One region of the Rahnella sp. BIGb0236 genome, then DNA from elsewhere that is predicted to be linked to it. Evidence: predicted binding sites of a transcription regulator. Region 1 holds the regulator's gene; the other holds the start of a gene.
What was found. Region 1 encodes Fur, which represses iron uptake genes when iron is present. Its sites were predicted from a motif close to ATAATAATGAGAACNACTATCAA; they were not measured.

Region 1 (10,759 bases):
TCCGGGTCGTTAGCGAAAGCCAGATCGAACTTATCACGCAGGGCCAGCAGACCGGCCATCGCCGATTCAGACGAGCAGTCCATGCGGATCACGCCGTCGTGGTCGAGATGCATGAAACGGAAAGTCTGATCGACTTCATCGTTCACCAGCGTCAGATCCAGTTTGTAATGTTCCGCGATACGCTTCCAGTATTCGATACCGGAACCGCCGAGCGGATCCACACCCAGTTTCAGACCGGCTTTCTGAATCGCGGCCATATCCACGATATCGGTCAGCCCTTCGATAAATGGCTGCACCAGATCTTTCGCCACCAGATGGCCGCTTTTCCACGCCTGATCGAGAGACTGACGTTTCACACCGGAAAGCTTAGCCGCCAGCAATGCGTTAGCACGCTTCTCGATTACCGAGGTCAGATTGGTATCTGCCGGGCCGCCGTTGGTCGGGTTATATTTGATGCCGCCATCTTCCGGCGGGTTGTGCGAAGGCGTGATGACGATGCCATCTGCCAGCGCGCCGCCGTTGCGGTTGTGGGTCAGGATGGCGTGAGACACGGCCGGTGTCGGCGTGAATCCGTTGTCTTCCTGAACAATGACATCCACGCCATTGGCGGTCAGCACTTCCAGCACAGAGATAAATGCCGGTTCGGACAGCGCATGGGTATCTTTACCCACGTAGCACGGGCCGGTGGTGCCCTGCTCTTTACGCACTTCAGCAATTGCCTGAGCAATCGCCAGGATGTGCGCTTCATTAAAGCTGTGACGCAACGAACTACCGCGATGGCCGGACGTGCCGAATTTCACCGCGTGTGCAGTGTTAGCCGGATCCGGTTGCAGAACGTAATACTGTGACGTTAACTGCGCCACATTGATCAAATCGCTTTGCTGAGCAGGTTGCCCTGCACGGGGGTGATTAGCCACTGGCGCTTCTCCCTTACGCTGAAATTTAGAGGGTGCCGCACACTTTGTCAGTCAGTTCCGCCGGGAACTGCATGAGCTGCATGATGTGTTCGATCATGCTGCGTTTGCGACCTGTGTTGGTATTCGTAATAACCCAATACGGCGTTCCGGGAACGTGTTTAGGCTTGGTATGAATGCCGTTTTGCAGCAGGGTTTGCTGGTCACCGGCAAAATAGGTCCGCGTGCGGCCGGTCAGAGAGTCGGTCGCCGTCGCAAATTCTTTCGGGTTGAGGGTATACAAGGTCGACAGGATCAGCATAAAGCGGTTCACCGCTTTGCTTTGTTCTGCGTATTCATCGGACAGCAGCAGTTCACGGACGGCGCGGACTTTATCACGCGACGTCGGCGCTGCGGCGGCGGCAGGTTTTTCCTGCGCGACAGTGCCGGCGATAACAGAAGGGGTCACTGGCGCGGCAGGAGCGGTCTGACCGGCAGTAAACTTCAACATACGGCGTAAAATATCAGACGCGCTTTCACCGATTGCTTGCGTATGGCTGGCAATATAGCGGTAGAGTTCTTCGTCAACCTCAATAGTTTTCATCTTTATCCAGTACTGTTTTTCTACTTAATTCATTCAAAAGGATTATACAAATTTCTACGCAGTAACAAACAGAGGAATTGCGCCGCGAAGCAAAATCCAGACAACTTCCCGATTTTGCTGCATGCTGACATCAACCCGCCGGCTTCCTGATAGACAAATCCCGCTCTGGCATCTGGCAGACACTTTCTGTTTTCAAAAATTATCCGCAAGTCATGATAACCTAATGAGATTGTTTATCTGTATGAACTTCGCTATGAAATTACATTATCGCCTGCAAGAAGCTGACGTCGCTGGCAGCGCCGCCCTGCCGGTTTTACTGATCCACGGCCTGTTCGGCACCCTCGATAATCTGGGCATTCTGGCCCGCGACCTGAAAAAACAGCATAACGTGTTACAGGTCGATTTGCGTAATCACGGTCAGTCAGGACGCGCCGGCGAGATGTCTTATGCCGCCATGGCGCAGGATTTAGTGGAAACGCTGGATGAGGTGGGTTTCCAAAAAATCATCGTTATCGGTCACTCAATGGGCGGAAAAGCGGCAATGGCGCTGACGGCGCTGATCCCTGATCGCATCGAAAGGCTGATCGCCATTGATGTCGCGCCGGTGGATTACCACGTGCGCCGTCATGATGAGATTTTTGCGGCAATTAACGCGGTAACCGACGCCGGACTCCGCGACCGCACCTCAGCCACTGAGTGTATGCGTGAGTATATAAAGGAAGACGGCGTGATCCAGTTCCTGCTGAAATCGTTCCAGCAGGGAGAATGGCGTTTCAACGTGCCGGTGCTGCTGAGTGAATACGACACCATTACCGGCTGGGAAGAGGTGCCACCGTGGGATCATCCGGCGCTGTTTATCCGTGGCGGTTTATCGCCGTATGTGCAGGATGAATATCGCGATGCGATTGCCCGCCAGTTCCCGCAGGCCAAAGCGCATGTGGTGGCGGGAGCGGGTCATTGGGTGCACGCCGAAAAACCCGATGCGGTGCTGCGCGCTGTGCATCGTTTCATCGATGCAGCCTGAGGTTTAACATCCTGGGGATAAATTGTGCAAAAAGTCTGCACAACTTAGGAAGTTATCATGAAATCAGGGCAATCAGGCGTTGTGAACCCCAGGCGCGCCAGTGTATGATTGCGCGCTATAATTTTGCCACCCCGTTTTACTCACTGTGAGTCGCGGGGGGTAAATTGGGTCAGGGTTTCTTAGCCCGAAATGTGTGAAACGCTCGTCAGGAACCGGCTTGCCGTTTTCCGATGTAAAAACTTCCCTGGTTGTACCGCTACCTATGGCAAAAGAACAACTGGATCGCACGACGATTGATCTGTTCGCAGATGACCGCCGTCCTGGGCGTCCAAAAACAAATCCGCTATCCCGTGATGAACAGCTCAGGATCAATAAGCGCAACCAGTTACGCCGCGATAAAGCGAGCGGCCTGCGTCGCGTGGAGCTGAAAATGAACGCCGATGCTGTTGATATGCTCAATAAGCTGGCAGAAGAACGCAATATCAGTCGTAGCGAATTGATTGAAGAGATGCTGCTGTCGCATCTTAACGGTCATGAAGGCTGATTGAAAACGGGTAACCCTCTCAGGCTACCCGTTTGTTTTTTCTTAACTATTCCACGCTAACGCTTTTCTTTCCCCTCAGAACGTTTCCCAGTTTTCAGCACTTTTCGCCGAAAGCATGCCGGTATCCGGACGCAATAATGGCGCAGAAATTGACTTCGCCGGACGCGATCCGACGCTGGTCACGCTGTCTTTCAGCTTGAACGTGGCGACAGCGTTGTTCAGCAATGACGCCTGTTCTTCCAGTGAAACCGCAGCCTGCGATGCCTGTTCCACCAGCGCGGCGTTCTGCTGCGTCACGCTGTCCATTTCAGTGACGGCCACCGCCACCTGGCTGATGCCTTTGCTTTGTTCATCAGACGCAGACGCGATTTCCGCCATGATATCGGTGACGTGCGTAATGGAACGCACCACTTCATTCATGGTCTGACCGGCGTTTTCAACCAGCCGCGAACCGCTGTCGACGCGGGAAACCGATTCGCTGATCAGCTGCTCGATTTCCTTCGCCGCCTGCGCACTGCGCTGTGCCAGATTGCGCACTTCGCTGGCGACCACCGCAAAACCCCGTCCCTGCTCGCCCGCACGCGCGGCTTCGACCGCGGCGTTCAGCGCCAGAATGTTGGTCTGGAAAGCGATGCTGTTAATGACCGACGTGATTTCGGCAATTTTCTTCGAGCTGCCGGAGATGTCTTTCATGGTGCTGACCACATCCGCGACGATATTCCCGCCGCGCTGCGCGGTACCGGAGGCTTCAATCACCAGCTGGCTGGCGTGATGCGCGTTATCGGCATTGTGTTTCACGGTAGCGGTCAGTTCTTCCATGCTGGCGGCGGTTTCTTCCAGCGCCGAGGCCTGTTCTTCTGTACGGGAAGACAGATCGTTGTTACCGGCTGAAATCTCTGACGCGCCCTGATAAATGTGGTTGGTACAGTTACGGATGGTTTGGACGGTATTCACCAGACTCAGCTGCATTAAGTTCAGCAACGGGATCAGCTTACCGGCACAGTTTTTACCGAACTCTTCCAGATAATGCGTCAGGTCGCCGCTGGCGATCACCGCGAAATGGTCGCGGATTTGATCCAGTGGTCTCACCAGCGCCATCACCAGATAACGGTCGGTCAGGAGTAAAATCACCAGCCCGATACCAAACGCCGTCAGCAAAATCACTTTGCCGATGGAGGTCAGATGGGTCGATTGACGTTGCGCCGCATCGAAATCAACGGCGATCTGGCCGCTGACGTTTTCCATGGACGCGCCAAAGCTGCGGCTCAGCGCAGGGACGGTTGAATTGGCGAGCTGGTTATAAGTCCCGATATCCTTGCTGCTCGCGGCGGCAAATAACGGCGTGACGCCCTGGGTGATCAGGTTGTCCCAGTTAGTGCTCAGTTCCTGAACGGCGGCTTCTTCCAGACCTGGATGCGGCGCTGTTTTAAAACTGGCCAGCGCCTGCGTCAGTCCGTCGAGGGATTGTTTCGCGGTATCAAAAATTTCCGGCCCTTTTGATGGGTCGGCCTGAAGCTGTGCGACGGCGCGGCTCAGGCGCGTCACGGTACGAAAATACTGATCATTACCTTTGTTGATCAGCGCCATATTGTTGACCAGCTCGGTACTGTTTTTGGTATTTTGCGTCAGCGTGTCAAGTGAGGAGACGGTGTAAAGGGAAACACCGGCCCACATGACGCAGAAGATGCCAAGAATCGTTAATAATGCGGCCCTGATGGTGATATTTTTTAAAAACTGCACGATATGCCTCTCTCGAAACAGGACTGTTTCTGGTCTGAGGATTGACGGGGATGCGGAGAATCAAGACAGGTAACCAGCAGGCAAGTGCCCCAGGACATGTTTGAACACCTCTCCGGGCATCGATTTCTTTATTATGTTGAGATTGCTCTCGCATCATCTATCGGCGGGATGTGCTCGAAATTTAGTATTGTGTCGACTTATTTCTCAACTTTGCTTTTAACCTCAATAAGTTTGAGGTTTATTGGCGGTTTTGGAAAACACACAAAGGCGATAACACTTTAAAATATTGCCCGATAAACTTATTTCCCAGTCAAGAAGGCGGCCGGAAGCATATTCTCCGCCTCGCGAGTTTGCTATCATCTGCATTATTATTGCCTGCGATGCAGGGCACTTCATTTAGAACAAGAGGTTAGGTAATCTTATGGCCGTTGTAGGTATCTTCTTTGGATCCGATACAGGTAACACCGAAAACATCGCAAAAATGATCCAGAAGCAATTGGGTAAAGATGTTGCAGAGGTGCATGACATTGCGAAGAGCAGCAAAGAGGATCTGGAAAAATTCGATATTTTGCTGATCGGCATTCCAACCTGGTATTACGGTGAAGCGCAGTGTGACTGGGACGACTTTTTCCCAACGCTGGAAGAGATAGATTTCGAAGGTAAGTTGGTCGCGCTGTTTGGTTGTGGCGATCAGGAAGACTATGCCGAATATTTCTGCGATGCACTGGGTACCGTGCGCGACATCATTGAGCCACGCGGCGCGGTGATTGTCGGTCACTGGCCAACCGAAGGTTACCACTTCGAAGCATCCAAAGGCCTGGCAGACGATAAGCACTTCATTGGGCTGGCAATTGACGAAGACCGTCAGCCAGAACTGACCAACGAACGTGTTGATGCCTGGGTAAAACAGATCACAGAAGAACTCAGCCTTTCTGAAATTATTGGCTAAAAACCCTGTTGGCCCTGAGGATTTATTCTACAATTGAAGGGCCAAACTATTACTGAAATTAACAATTTAACTGCTACAAAATTGTAACTTTCAGTCGTATCAAGGTACACTGAGTTCATCTGTTTTTTCTATCGATCAAGTCGTTGCATTCCAAATGTGACCGGCACTTTGTGATCTTTATTAACAGGCTGTCGTTGACGAGAATTGGCACATTTGCGTTAAACGAAGAGACTATACGAATAATTTTGTGCCGCCGATGCCACAGGCTGCATGCCTCAACTTGATTAGCACATAGTAACAGGACTGAATCCGCATGACTGACAACAACACCGCACTGAAGAAAGCCGGCTTAAAAGTCACGCTTCCGCGCCTCAAAATCCTGGAAGTGCTGCAAGCGCCGGAAGGTCATCACGTTAGTGCGGAAGATCTTTACAAGCAACTGATTGATATGGGTGAAGAAATTGGCCTGGCGACGGTTTACCGCGTTCTGAACCAGTTTGACGACGCCGGTATTGTCACCCGTCATAACTTCGAAGGCGGCAAGTCCGTATTCGAACTGACCCAGCAACATCACCATGACCACCTGATCTGTCTGGATTGTGGCCGTGTGATTGAATTCCGTGACGAATATATTGAAGGTCGTCAGCGTGAGATTGCTAAGAAACATGGCATCAAACTGACCAACCACAGTCTGTATTTGTACGGCCACTGTGAAGCAGGCGACTGCCGTGAAGATGACTCTTTGCATAACGATAAACCTGCGCTGTAATCTGCACGGGCTTTGACTAAATTAACCGCTGAAAAGCGGTTTTTTTATGTCTGCAATCTGGCAGAGGGCAGAGGCAAAAAACCCCGGCAAGCCGGGGTTTTGATTTCTGCATCCGTGTTCTGGTGTTGAGTTACTTTTCCGGTGCGTTATTCGCTCTGATTTCCTGCCAGATTTTCCCGCAATCGGCGGCAAAGGCCTGACCGTTTCCGGTTTTACGGGCGGTAAGGCAGCGCTGATAATCCACCACGCGCACTGTCTCCTGTTCTGCAAATTGCTGGTGTGCTTTTTCCTGTTTCAGCTTGTTGAGCATCACCTGACAGGATGCCAGTTTGTCCGCATCGCCTTCCGCCGTATTAATACAGGTCCGGTAATCTTCCCGCGTTTTGGAGATTTCTGCCTGATCAGCGGTAGGTGCACAACCGGCCAGAAGCACGGACGACATCACAATCATCAGTAATTTATTCATCGACATAACGACCTCAGAAAATAGTGAATGGAGCGATGACAATGAATTTCACGTCTTTTTCATCCTGGAATATGTTGCCGTACCCGCCACTCCAGCTCGGAAGATCAGAGTGGTTGTCGTATTGGGTGTAATGCAGTTTGAACAGCGTCCCTTTGGCGCGCCCTTCCTGAATGGTATACAGCGCATCCAGACTCCAGGCGCTTTCTTTCAGGCGCTGGCTCTGATCGTAGGCCGCATTGGTGCTCGGTTTGGCATCCCACGCATAGACGTACGAACCACCGACCGCGAAGCCCGGCAGATCCCATTTCGCCAGATCATAAAGCACGCCGGCATACACGGCTTTCTCACCGTTGGCGTTGAAGTCAGAACGGTTATCCCACCACACGTCAAGACGACCGTTTGAAGAGGAATAGGTCGGGGTCATACGTTGCAGGAAGTAACCCTGATTCCCTTCGGCCTTCACCATCGTCCCTTCCAGACGCCAGTTAAACTGACCGGTGGTATAGCCGAAAGTCAGCGCCTGCAGCCATGCCAGTCCGTCATACAGACTGTTCGGATCATTCTTGTCACTGATGCGATCTTCTGCACCATAGAACTGATAGCTGGTGGTCAGCGGATTGCCCATCAGATCAATTTTGTAAGAGGCCTTGGCAAAGTACTGGTCAACATAACTTTCAGCCTGACCAAATGCGCCTTCCAGCACGAAATCATTTTTAAAATCGTATTTCGCCCCGACCGAGTGAAGATAAGAAACGCCGGTCTTTTTGTCATTCTGGCGGAAATCATCCATTTCCAGATGCCACGGGGATTTGTATTCGTCGGTCCACATGTAGGAGAAGCTCAACTCACCCGGATCACCGAAATCATGTTTATATCCGGCTTCCGCACCGCGATAGGTTCCCGGCATAAAGCTCCAGTGTGGCGCGATCAGCGTTTGTCCGGTGGGCTGAATGTAACCCGCATGTCCCCAGAATCCGCCGTATTTGAATTTACCGGCGGCCTTATACAGGCTGATGCCGCTTTTATCGCCGGAATAATCTTCGTCGTACGCGCGGTTGCTGTTGGAGAAGGCGATTTCGTTGGGGTGTCCGCTCTCGCTGCTTTCGGCCATTTCAATTGCCGTGAAAGCGGCGATATCAATACCAAACATGTCCCAGGCATAGCCGGAAGAAAAGTCGAGGTTCAGGTTAGCGGTAGAATGGGAAAGGTTGGTTGTATAGTCTTTGTAGCTGTCACTCGCCGGATCCATGTCCTTGCGGTCACGTTGACGCTGCCAGTAATACACGCCGCCGGTCAGCGTTGAATCATCAATAAAACCTGCCGCGTTGGCATCTTCAGCGAACATCATTCCGCCACCCAGTAAGGTGCCGGCCAGGGAATATATCGCAGGTTTCAGGTAAGCCGATCCCCTGCCCCTGTTACGGTGCTTGTGCATAGAGATTCCTCATGTTGACTAAAAAAACGAGCAAAACCCAAACGGGTATAAAAAGCGGCCGCCAGAGGCGTAACCGTATAAAACAGGTTTAGAATATTTTTCGCGACGCGAATTATCAATGAGTAATTCATCATTGATCGCCGAAATATGACAAAGTGCACATAAAGATGAAAAAGTGTTACAGAGGGTCTCAGGAAAGAATTAAAGCAGTGGATTAACTGAATAAATAACTAAAACAAGCAATTAAATAAAATAACCCTACAGTTTAAACGTTTCAGCAATACAACAGCTCGCGCTACATCGTTTAAAAAGCAAGCATAGGAAATACATTAATTCGCGACGAGAAACAAAACCCATTACGATTATCACAGGCAAAAAAAAACGCAGCCGGAGCTGCGTTTTATCATCTGACACTGAAGGCTTACACGACGGGTTTGCTTTCCCAGGTATCACGCAGGCCAACGGTACGGTTAAACACCAGATGTTCAGCGCTTGAGTAGCGGCTGTCGGCGCAGAAGTAACCTTCACGCTCGAACTGCAGGCTGATTTCAGCCTGTGCAGCCACCAGTGATGGCTCCACGAAACCGTGGGAAATCACCAGAGATTCCGGGTTGATGGTGGTCAGGAAATCTTCTGCCTGACCCGGGTTGGCGACGCTGAACAGACGGTCATACAGGCGGAACTCCGCCGGTTTGCCTTCTGACGCCGAAACCCAGTGGATCACGCCTTTCACCTTGCGGCCATCGGCAGGATCTTTGCTCAGTGTATCGATATCGTAAGAACAGAAGATCGTGGTGATATTGCCTTCTGCATCTTTCTCGATACGTTCTGCTTTGATCACATACGCATTGCGCAGACGCACTTCTTTGCCGAGCACCAGACGCTTGTATTGCTTGTTCGCTTCTTCGCGGAAATCTGCCTGATCGATATAAATCTCACGGGTAAATGGCACTTCGCGGGTGCCCATTTCCGGTTTGCTCGGGTGGTTCGGCATTTTCACCCTCTGCACGTCATCACCGGTAAAGTTTTCAATGATCACTTTAACCGGATTGATCACCGCCATGGCGCGCGGTGCGTTTTCGTTCAGATCGTCACGGATACAGGATTCCAGCGCCATCATTTCGACGTTGTTGTCTTGCTTGGTGACGCCGATACGACGGCAGAATTCACGGATAGACGCGGCGGTGTAACCACGACGACGCAGACCTGAAACGGTCGGCATACGCGGGTCGTCCCAGCCTTCCACAATCTTCTCGGTCACCAGCTGGTTCAGCTTACGCTTAGACATGATGGAGTACTCGAGATTCAGACGGGAGAACTCGTACTGACGCGGGTGGCATGGAATGGAGATGTTATCCAGAACCCAGTCGTACAGACGACGGTTGTCCTGGAATTCCAGCGTACACAGCGAATGGGTGATCCCTTCCAGCGCATCGGAAATGCAGTGGGTGAAATCGTACATCGGATAGATGCACCATTTTTTGCCGGTCTGGTGGTGTTCTGCAAACTTAATACGGTACAGAACCGGATCGCGCATCACGAAGAAAGGCGACGCCATATCGATTTTTGCACGCAGACAGGCAGCCCCTTCGGCAAATTCACCGTTACGCATTTTCTCAAACAGCGCGATGTTCTCTTCCACTGAACGGTCACGGTACGGGCTGTTTTTGCCCGGAGACGTCAGCGAGCCGCGGTATTCACGGATCTGATCCGGTGACAGTTCGTCAACGTACGCCAGACCTTTGTTGATCAGTTCCAGCGCATAAGCGTGCAGTTGATCAAAATAGTCTGAAGAGTAGTGAATATCACCGCTCCAGTCGAAACCTAACCACTGGACGTCGTGTTTGATCGACTCAACGAATTCGATGTCTTCTTTTGCCGGGTTGGTATCGTCAAAACGCAGGTTGCACTGCCCCTGATAGTCTTGCGCAATGCCGAAGTTCAGGCAGATAGATTTCGCATGACCGATATGCAGATAGCCATTTGGCTCAGGCGGGAAACGGGTATGAACGGTATTGTGTTTCCCGGTCGCCAGATCTTCATCAATAATCTGACGGATAAAATTTGTTGGGCGGGCTTCAGCCTCACTCATTGTGCAATTCCTCTACGCAACATTGACTCTACGGATAACCGCTTATGTTCCAACAAGCCACGTCGGGAAACAACCGTTAGTTGCATAAAATCGTGGTTATCTCTGTGCCGTCTGTTCTGAAACAATAAAAAACGGGAAGAGATCGCTCTCTTCCCGTCAGGGGACTTTTCAATGTCAGCCGTTCAGAGACGTTATTTGCCCTGAATGTCGAACAGCTTGCTCTGACCGGCGACCACAGAACCG
Region 2 (10,759 bases), on a different contig from region 1:
CAAACGGAGAGGCTTCGCCGCGCATGATGGTGTATTTCAGCAGCAGGCCGGTCAGGATGGCGACCACGATACCCAGCAGATACAGCGAGAACACCACGGACGCGCCTTTCTGCCCGAAGAAGGCTGCAGAGAATACCGCGAAAATCGCCAGCCGTGCGCCGCAGGACATAAACGGCGCCATCATTACGGTGATCAGACGTTCGCGCGGCGCATCCAGCGTACGGGCACCCATAATGGACGGCACGTTACAGCCGAAGCCGACGATCAGCGGCACGAAGGATTTACCCGGCAGACCGAGGGACTGCATCAGGCGGTCCATCACGAACGCGGCGCGCGCCATATAACCGGAGTCTTCAAGGAAGGACAGGAACAGATACATCATGCCGATTTGCGGCACCAGCGGCAGGACGGTGTTGATCCCGCCGCCAATGCCCTGCGCCAGGAAAATGGTCAGCCACTGCGGGAAGTGCAGGGTAAAACCAATCCACTGCATCCCCTGAATGAAAATCGCGGCTGAGCCGATATCGAAAATCGGTTGCAGTGCACCGCCGATATTGATCGCCAGCACGAACATCAGATACATCACCAACAGGAAGATCGGCACGCCGAGGAAACGGTTGAGGATCACGCGGTCCAGCGCCTGCGTTAGCTTGTTGGGCGCGGTGAGGTGCGAGTTACTGACGTCTGCGCAAAGCGCCGCAATGCTCTGATAACGCGCGTCGGCAATCAGCAGCGCCGGGTCTTCCAGCTTCTGCTCAGTCAGCCGGGCTTTCACCTCGGGCAGAAGTGCCTGCGCTTTGCCCGCATGCGTCTGGCTGTAAATATCCCCTTCCAGAATTTGCAGCGCCAGCCAGCGGCGCTGTTGCAGCGTCATGTCTTGCGGCATGTCAGCGGCCAGCACATCCACTTCCTGTTGCAGCACCGGGTGATATTTCACCCGTTCCAGCGCGGCCACTTGCGGCAACGGGTCGATGGCGGCTTTCAGCTCTTTGATGCCGCTGGCGCGGGTAGAAATCAGCGGCACGACAGGGCAACCCAGCCGCGCTGACAGCGCCGGGATATCAATATGGATGTTCTGGATTTTGGCGATATCGAGCATGTTCAGCGCCACGATACAGGGCACGCCCAGCTCGAGCAGTTGCAGAGTCAGGTACAGATTGCGCTCAAGGTTTGAGGCATCCACCACGTTGATCATCAGATCTGCGTCGCCGCTCAGAATGTAATGGCAGGCAATTTGCTCATCGAGCGAGGTTTGCTCGGAAATGGTGGTCAGGGAATAGGTGCCCGGTAAATCTACCAGCGTAATCTGATGGTCTGCGGTGGCGAACTGGCCTTCTTTGCGCTCGACCGTGACACCGGCCCAGTTACCTACACGCTGGCGGGAACCTGTTAACTGATTGAAGAGTGTGGTCTTGCCTGAATTGGGATTACCAATCAGGCCGATCGTTAATGGTTTCATACGATAAAGTCTACGTGTCAGAAAGGGTAAACAGGCAAGCCAAAGGGCTGCCCCAAAAAATGAACTGCCAAAGGCCTGATGTGAGGATCAGGCCAGCATCTCGAGCTGGAGGAGATCGAGGTCTTTTCTGCGGACGACGAGACTGGTGCGGCGGGTTTCGATTTGTACCGGATCGCCCATCGGCGCAACGCGGATGATGTTAAAAAAGGACCCCGGTAGCATCCCGAGGGACAGCAGTTTCTGACGGTAGGCCGGGCTGATTTCGTGTGAAAAGCCGGTAATTTTATAAGCACGTTTTGATTGAAGTTGCATAGTTCCTCGCGAGGCGATCAGGCATTAAGGGTGACGGCGCCTGGATATTGTGCGCCGTGCGTCCCTGCCCGGTGATGTCGCTGGCTGGCGATATATGTGGCTAAAATTATTGCTCAGAAATTGTCCCTGGTGCGAAATTGCCGGCCTGTGGCTGGCGGCGTAGTGAATACGCAAAGAAGTACAAACGAAAATAGTTATCATAATTAGTACGCGTAGTGAGACAAAAGAGAAGAGGCGAACCTCTTCGCGGGTATCTCCACCGCGACGCTATCCTATGCCTGCCAAAGCCCCGATTTATTGATTTACCTCAGTGATTGATTCATTAGGATAGAGTTTAAAAAGTGTCGAAAAAAGATACATAAAAAAAGCCGCTGATTTTCAGCGGCTTTCATAACGCGGAGGGAAAAACAAAAATTAGCGTTTTTTGCCGAGGGCAGCCGCCAGCGCATCCGCCATGGCATTATTGCCTGCTGGCGCGGCATTGCGGCCCGCAGGTTTGTTCGGAGAATGGCGTTTCTGGTTGTCGCGGGCATCTGACGCTGGCGCGGAAGAACGGCGGGCAGGCGCTTCGCCCGGCTGCTCATCCAGTCGCATGGTCAGCGCGATACGTTTGCGTTGCAGATCGACTTCCATCACTTTGACTTTGACGATATCGCCGGCTTTCACCACGGTATGCGGATCTTCCACGAACTTGTTCGCCAGTGACGAGATGTGAACCAGACCGTCCTGATGCACGCCGATATCCACAAACGCGCCGAAGTTAGTGACGTTGGTGACCGAGCCTTCAAGGATCATGCCCGGCATCAGGTCATTCATGGTTTCGACACCTTCGGCAAAGGTCGCGGTTTTGAACTCAGGACGCGGATCGTGCCCCGGTTTTTCCAACTCTTTGATGATGTCGGTGACTGTCGGCACGCCGAACTGTTCGTCCGTGAATTCACTGGCTTTCAGGCCGCGCAGCACATTCGAATCGCCCATCAGTTCTTTCAGCGCCAGCTGCGTCGCAGCCAGAATGCGTTCGACCACCGGATAGGTTTCCGGGTGAACCGTGGAGGCATCAAGCGGGTTGTCGCCGTGGTTGATACGCAGGAAGCCCGCGCACTGTTCAAAAGCTTTCGGCCCCAGACGGCTGACTTTCAGCAACTGTTCGCGATTGCGGAACTGGCCGTTTTCGTCACGCCAGTTAACGATATTCTGCGCCATCATACGGGTCAGACCGGCCACGCGGGTCAGCAGCGGAACAGACGCGGTATTCAGATCCACGCCGACGGCGTTTACGCAGTCTTCCACCACGGTATCGAGTTTTTTCGCCAGCTGAGACTGACTGACATCGTGCTGATACTGGCCGACACCGATAGATTTCGGGTCGATTTTCACCAGCTCGGCCAGCGGATCCTGCAAGCGACGCGCAATGGAAACGGCACCACGAATGGACACATCCAGATCCGGGAATTCCAGCGCCGCCAGTTCGGACGCGGAATACACCGACGCACCGGCTTCACTGACAATCACTTTCTGCGCTTTTACCGCCGGGAACTGTTTTTGCAGTTCGAGGAAGAAACGCTCGGTTTCGCGGGACGCCGTACCGTTCCCGATCGCCACCAGTTCGACGTTATGTTTGATACACAGTGCGGCAACCTGTTGCGCGGCTTTCGCGGACTGACCGGTATGGGGATAAACGGTATCGATATCCACCAGTTTGCCGGTGTTATCCACAACGGCGACTTTCACACCGGTACGTAAACCCGGATCGAGGCCCATGGTGGCGCGCATACCGGCCGGTGCGGCCATCAGCAGATCGTGCATGTTGCGGGCAAAGACGTTAATCGCTTCATCTTCGGCGCGTTCGCGCACGGTGCCCATCAGCTCGGTTTCGAGGTGCAGCAATACTTTGATGCGCCACGTCCAGTTAACCACCGCACGACGCCAGACGTCGGCAGGCGCATTGTTCAGACGCAGACCCAGATGATCAATGATCAGCTGTTCGGCATAACTCTCTTTCGGCGGCTCATCGTGCTGCGGATCGGCATTCAGCGCCAGCTGCAATACGCCTTCGTTGCGGCCACGGAACATCGCCAGCGCACGGTGCGATGGCACCTGAGAAATCGGTTCGTGGTGATCGAAATAGTCGCGGAATTTCGCGCCTTCCTGCTCTTTGCCTTCCACCATGCGGGAAGTGAGATGGGCATTTTTCCACAGATAATCACGGACTTTCGCCAGCAGCGATGCATCTTCGGCAAAGCGTTCCATCAGAATGTAGCGCGCGCCATCCAGCGCCGCTTTGGTATCGGCCACGCCTTTACCGGCATCAACGAATGTGGCAGCGGTCGCTTCCGGCTCGTTTTGCGGATCGTTCCACAGCAGTTCGGCCAGCGGTTCCAGACCGGCTTCGATGGCGATCTGACCACGGGTGCGGCGCTTCGGTTTAAACGGCAGATACAGGTCTTCCAGCTCGGTTTTGCTCAGCGTGGTGTTGATGGCTTTCGCCAGATCGTCGCTGAGTTTGCCCTGTTCTTCGATGGATTTGAGGATGGTCTGGCGGCGGTCTTCCAGCTCCCGCAGATAACCCAGACGGGTGTCCAACTGACGCAGCTGGGTATCATCCAACCCACCGGTGACTTCCTTACGATACCGCGCAATAAAGGGCACGGTATTACCTTCATCCAGCAGACGCACCACGGAAGCAACCTGCTCCGGGCGAACCTGCAATTCACTTGCGATAATGCGGCTCAGTTGATCATTCATAGGTCTGTTATCTGTTTAATTGGCTGTAAAAAGCAGGGGCACAGTTATACGGTTTGAAGACCAAAAATGCCAGTCATCAGGCCGAGCACCCGCGTGTTTTGAGAGTTAGCTGATCATTTAACGTATTCAATGTCATTGACGTACCAGGTCGCGTCGCCGACCGGCGTGGTGACAATCAGGCTGTCGCCGACTTCTTTTTTCAGCAGCGCGCGTGCCATCGGCGAGTCGATAGAAATGTAATCCTTGCGGCCAAAGATTTCATCGTAACCGACAATGCGGAAACGCTTGATGTCGCCGTCGTCGTTTTCCACTTCCACCCACGCCCCGAAGAACACTTTACCGTCCTGTTGCGGCGAGTAATCGACGATGCGCAATTGCTCCAGACATTTCGTCAGGTAACGCACGCGGCGGTCGATTTCACGCAGCCGCTTTTTGTTGTACTGGTAGTCGGCATTTTCGCTGCGGTCGCCCAGACTGGCGGCCCAGGTGACCTTTTTGGTCACTTCCGGACGCTCTTCACGCCACAGGAAATCCAGTTCAGTTTTGAGCTTGTCGTAGCCTTCCCGGGTAATCAGTTTTGTTTTCATGTCACCTGCCGCTTTCCTCAAAATCCTTTTACTATTGTTTCACACAATCGTGCCGCTGACAGCGCAGAAATCAGCCGGAGGTGCCGTGTTACTGCTACGCTTTATCTGTTGGCTTTTTAGTCAAATAATCTTTATCCTGCGGCGCAATATATTGAATTTAATAAAAGTCCTGATTTAAATAAAAATATCACTTCTGGCTATGGATCACAGGGATTAGGGGTACAGCAACAAATGGATTTATTAAAATTCTTACTTCGTCTGCCTTTTACATTGATAAAAGGCGTCTTCCGCGCGCTGGCTTTCATTCTGGGTCTGCTGGGTCGCGTCTTTAAACCGGTGGTCGGCAATATTGACTGGCGGGCGCCCGGCTGGTGGACGGCTACCTCCGGCTGGCTGAAGCGGGGTTTCCTGCGCATGGAAAGCGGGGTGGATAAATACCCGAAAACCATCAGCCTGACCATCCTGCTGTTACTCTGCGCCGCCGGGGCGGGCGTTTATGGCTGGCACTGGTGGCTCAACCGTCCGCAGCCGATCGAACCGGCACCGATGGTTTATCAGGACACCAGCGTGCGCGTCAGCGGCCCGGAGGCCGTCAATTACGCGGCGCAAAAACCGGCACCGCAGCAGGCGATTTTCACTTTCCGCCATTCTGCCGCGCCGGTGACGGACGTCGGTAAAGTGGTCGAAAAAGGGATTTCCCTGAAACCGGCCACCGAAGGGGAATGGAAATGGCTGAGCGGTTACACTCTGGCGTTCACACCGAAAAATCCACTGCCGATGGGCAGCAAATATGAAGTGAACTTCACGCCTGAGGTGCTGCTGGCGCCACAAATCAGGCTGGCAGAAACCCGCTATGAATTTACGGCTCCGGCTTTCGATTATCAGCTGGGGCAGGCCGAGTATTATCAGGACCCGCAGGATCCACAAAAACGCAGCGCGATTTTTAACGTGAAATTCAATGCGCCGGTGGATGTCGCCAGTTTCGAAAAACACATCTCCCTTGGCCTGACCGAAGGGAAAGCCAAAACCGAGTCGAAACTCAATTATTCCGTGGTCTATGACCAGAAAAAACTCAACGCCTGGGTGCATTCCGAACCGCTGAAATCGCTGGATCACGGCGGTGCGGTGCGCGTCATTCTGGGCGAGGGCATTAAATCTACCGTGCCGTCGAATTCGACTGCGCAGGCGAAAAATGCCGTGGTGTCTGTGCCGACGCTGTACAGCCTGACGGTAAACGAAGCCAGCGCGCAGGTCGTGGATGCCGAGGGTGCGAAAGGTCAGCGTGCGCTGATCGTCGGGTTCAGCGACGCGGTGAAAGATAAAGATATCCGTCAGGCCGTTAAAGTCTGGCTGTTGCCGCAGCATAATCCTAACGATCAGGACGAGGCCAAAGGGCCGGATGATTACGCCAGCTGGGACGTCGACAGCGTGGAGAATAACGTCCTCGCCCAGTCCACGCCGCTGAACATTCAGCTCAATGACGCGGAAAGCGATTATCAGCCGCAGTTCAGTTTCCGCTTCGATGCCCCTGCGCACCGCGCCATGCTGGTGGAAATCGATAACGTGCTGACGTCGTCCGGCGGCTACAAAATGCCGGAAAAAGTCTACCGCATCGTCGCGGTGCCGGATTATCCGAAATCGCTGCAATTTATGTCACAAGGCTCGCTGTTGTCAGTCAGCGGTGACAAACAAATCAGCGTCGCTGCGCGCAATGTGCCGGGGCTGCGTCTGGACATCAAACGGGTGATCCCGAGCCAGCTGCAACACATCGTGTCGTTCAAAAGCCGTGAATACTCATCGGCGGAATTTAACCGTCTGAACGACGAGTATTTTACCGAGCACTTCAAATACCAGACGGCGGTAAACAACGACAAACCGGGTGAAGTGAATTATCAGGGCGTCGATCTCTCGCGTTATCTCTCCACCGATCCGGCCTCGCATCGCGGCGTATTCCTGCTGACGCTGTCGGAATGGGATCCGAAGAAAAAAGAACAAAAACCCGAAGCCGATGACGACGGCAATGTGTATCAGGATGAAGAGCAGAGCGGAGATGATGCGCCGGCCGGTGATTCGCGATTCGTCGTGGTCACCGATCTGGGGATTATCGCCAAGCGTTCGCAGGATAAAACCCGCGACGTGTTTGTGCAGTCGATTCACAGCGGGGCGCCGGTCGCGAATGCCAAAGTCTCTGTCATCGCTAAAAACGGGGTGACATTGCTGACCCAGACCACCAGTGCCGACGGCCATGTGCGCTTCCCGGCGCTGGACGTGTATACCAGCGAACGCCAGCCGGTGATGTTCCTGGTGGAAAAAGAGGGCGATGTCTCCTTCCTGCCTGCGGACCGGAATAACGATCGCGGCCTCGATTTCTCCCGCTTTGACGTCGATGGCGAAATCACCCCGAACGATTCGCGCACGCTGAGCAGTTATCTGTTCTCCGATCGCGGCGTTTATCGTCCGGGCGACACCTTTAATATCGGGTTGATCACCCGTGCCGCTGACTGGAGTCACGGTCTGGCAGGCGTCCCGGTACGTGCGGAAATTCATGACCCGCGCGATAAGCTGATGAGCACTATCCCGCTGACTCTGGGTGCCAGCGGTTTCAATGAACTGAGTTATACCACTGACGATAATTCACCAACCGGTGAATGGAATGTCTATCTGTACCTGATCGGCAAAGACAATGAATCATCGACCTTCCTCGGGCATACCGCCGTCAACGTCAAAGACTTTGAGCCGGATCAACTGAAGGTCAAACTGCAACTGACGCCGGACCGCAAACAGGGCTGGGTGAAACCGTCGGAATTGCAGGCCAATATTGATGTGCAAAACCTGTTTGGTACGCCCGCGCAGGACCGCCGTGTAACCTCGAAACTGACGCTGCGCCCGATGTATCCGAGCTTCGATCAGTTCCCGGATTACGCCTTCTACGAGAACCGCCAGAACAGTGACGGTTTCGAAACGGAACTGGAAGACCGTACCACCGATGAAAACGGTGCCGCGAATATCCCGCTGGATCTGAAATCTTACGCCGACGCCACCTATCAGTTGCAACTGCTCTCCGAGGCGTTTGTGGCCGGTAGCGGGCGCTCGGTAGCCGCAACGGCGCGGGTGCTGGTGTCGCCGTATGATTATCTGATTGGCGTGAAAGCCGATGGCGATCTGGGTTACATCAACCGCGATGCTGCCCGTCATCTGAACATTATTGCCGTCGACCCTTCCCTTAAACAGATGGCGATGCCGGACCTGAAAGTCGCGCTGATTGAACAGAAATACATTTCAGTGCTGACCAAGCAGGATTCCGGCGTCTACAAATACCAGTCGAAAATGAAGGAAGTGCAGTTGTCGGAACAGCCGCTGTCGCTGACGGCGCAGGGCAACGATCTGACGCTGGCGACGGACAAGCCGGGCGATTTCGTGCTGGTGGTGGAAGACGCGAAAGGTAACGTGCTGAACCGCATTGGCTACACCGTGGCCGGTAACGCCAATCTCAGTCGTTCGCTGGACAGAAATGCCGAGCTGAAGCTGAAACTCAATCAGGCGGAATATCAGCCGGGTGAAGAAATCGAGGTGTCAGTCAACGCGCCGTACACCGGCAGCGGGTTGATCACCATCGAGAAAGATAAAGTGTACAGCTGGCAGTGGTTCCACACTGACACCACCAGTTCGGTGCAGAAAATCCGCGTACCGGCGGGAATGGAAGGCAACGGCTATATCAACGTGCAGTTCGTGCGGGATGTGAATTCCAACGAAATCTTCATGAGCCCGCTGAGCTACGGCGTGATGCCTTTCAAAATCAGCACCAAAGCGCGTCAGAACTACCTCGAAGTGGATGCGCCGGAAGTGATTAAGCCGGGCGAAAATCTGGCCATGACGGTGATGACGGACGGCCCGCAACAGGTGGCGCTGTTTGCTGTCGATGAGGGCATTTTGCAGGTGGCGCGTTATCGCCTGAAAGATCCGCTGGAATACTTCTTCCGTAAGCGCGAACTGAGCGTGGAAAGCGCGCAAATCCTCGACCTTATCCTGCCGGAATTCAGCAAGCTGATGCAGCTGGCGGCTGCGCCAGGGGGCGACGCCGGAGAAGGACTGGATCTGAACGTCAATCCGTTCAAACGTAAGCGTGATAAGCCGGTGGCGTACTGGTCGGGCATTACCGAAGTGAACGGCGAGAAGCAGTTTGATTATCAGGTGCCGGATTACTTCAACGGCAAGATCCGCGTGATGGCCATTTCCGTGACGCCGGACAAAATCGGTAAAGCGCAGACTTCTGCGACCGTGCGCGACAACTTCATCATGACGCCGAACGTGCCGTCGATGGTGGCGCCGGGTGATGAGTTTGATGTCAGCGTTGGCGTCAGCAATAACCTCGAAGGTCTGAATGGCAAAAGCATTCCGGTTGCGGTTCACCTGAGCGTGCCACCGCAGCTTGAAGTGGTCGGTAAAGCCGAACAAAGCCTGTCACTGGCGGAAAAACGCGAGGGCGTGATGAATTTCCGTCTGCGCGCGAAATCTCTGCCGGGGGATGCGCCGCTGGTGTTTGACGCGACGTATGGCGACAAAACCAGTCGCCGGACGATCAGCACCTCGGTGCGTCCGGCGATGCCGTTCCGTACGCAATCAGTCATGGGACGCATGAGCGGCAGCAGTCAGAACGTCGATAACCTGCGTCAGATGTTTGATGCTTACGCGGTGCGCAAAGCGGCGGTATCCAACTCGCCACTGGTGCTGACTAACGGGCTGTCGCAGTATCTGGCGGATTATCCGTATTACTGTTCTGAACAGATTGTCAGCCGCTCGGTGCCGCTGATCCTCGAAACGGTACATCCGGAAATGCGCGGTAACCTCAGCCCGGCGGACAGCAACAAACAACTGAAAGACATGCTGGCGGTGCTGCGTTCCCGTCAGAATGACAGCGGCGCGATTGGCCTGTGGCGCTCATCGCCGCAAACCGATCCGTTCGTCACGCCGTACGTGGTGCAATATCTGCTGGAAGCCAAAGCCGCGGGCGTTGCATTGCCAGCCGGAATGCTGGAAGAGGCCAATTCGGCTCTGCGCGAACTGGCGGCAAATCAGAATGATGATCTGTATACCCTGCGTCTGCGCGCGTGGGCGGTGTATCTGCTGACCCGTCAGGGTGAAATCACCACCAGTTCGCTGGCCTCGGTGCAGGACACCCTGCAACAGCGTTACCCGGACACCTGGAAAACCGATCTCAGTGCGATGTATCTGGCCTCGTCTTATCGTCTGCTGAAAATGGATGATGAGGCGAATACCCTGTTGCAGCCGACGTGGAAGCAACTGAGCAAGGCGTATGACAAAGCCTGGTGGACACAAGGTTACTTTGATCCGCTGGTACAGGACGCGACGCGGTTGTATCTGATCACCCGTCACTTCCCGGAAAAAGTCTCCGCCATTCCGCCGCAGGTGCTGGAAAATATGGTTAAGGCGCTGAAAGAGGAACGCTACACGACTTACTCCTCGGCGATGAGCATTCTGGCGCTGGAGAGTTATTCCGCCCAGGTGGCCGCGCAGGCCACGGCACCGGATGCGCTGAAAATTACGCAGATCAGCAAAACGAAAAACGTCGAACCGCAGGCCATTTCGCAGGTTCAGGGGCTGTTTGCGAAAGCGAACTTCACCGCCGACGCGAAGG

Region 2: a site for Fur is predicted at 1,956-1,978, ahead of feoA (ferrous iron transporter A). Genes of this name have one in related genera too.

Annotation. Positions count from the first base shown of each region.
Region 1 is NZ_SOAO01000002.1:364,877-375,635, forward strand. It holds gene pgm (phosphoglucomutase (alpha-D-glucose-1,6-bisphosphate-dependent)) at 1-917, opposite strand, end outside; gene seqA (replication initiation negative regulator SeqA) at 943-1,497, opposite strand; gene ybfF (esterase) at 1,739-2,521, shown strand; gene ybfE (LexA regulated protein) at 2,784-3,065, shown strand; gene EDF78_RS05215 (methyl-accepting chemotaxis protein) at 3,141-4,805, opposite strand; gene fldA (flavodoxin FldA) at 5,227-5,754, shown strand; gene fur (ferric iron uptake transcriptional regulator) at 6,068-6,523, shown strand; gene chiQ (ChiQ/YbfN family lipoprotein) at 6,654-6,989, opposite strand; gene EDF78_RS05235 (OprD family outer membrane porin) at 7,003-8,424, opposite strand; gene glnS (glutamine--tRNA ligase) at 8,846-10,516, opposite strand; gene nagE (N-acetylglucosamine-specific PTS transporter subunit IIBC) at 10,708-10,759, opposite strand, start outside.
Region 2 is NZ_SOAO01000004.1:305,869-316,627, forward strand. It holds gene feoB (Fe(2+) transporter permease subunit FeoB) at 1-1,459, opposite strand, end outside; gene feoA (ferrous iron transporter A) at 1,547-1,771, opposite strand; gene EDF78_RS11100 (Tex family protein) at 2,186-4,516, opposite strand; gene greB (transcription elongation factor GreB) at 4,630-5,103, opposite strand; gene EDF78_RS11110 (MG2 domain-containing protein) at 5,335-10,759, shown strand, end outside.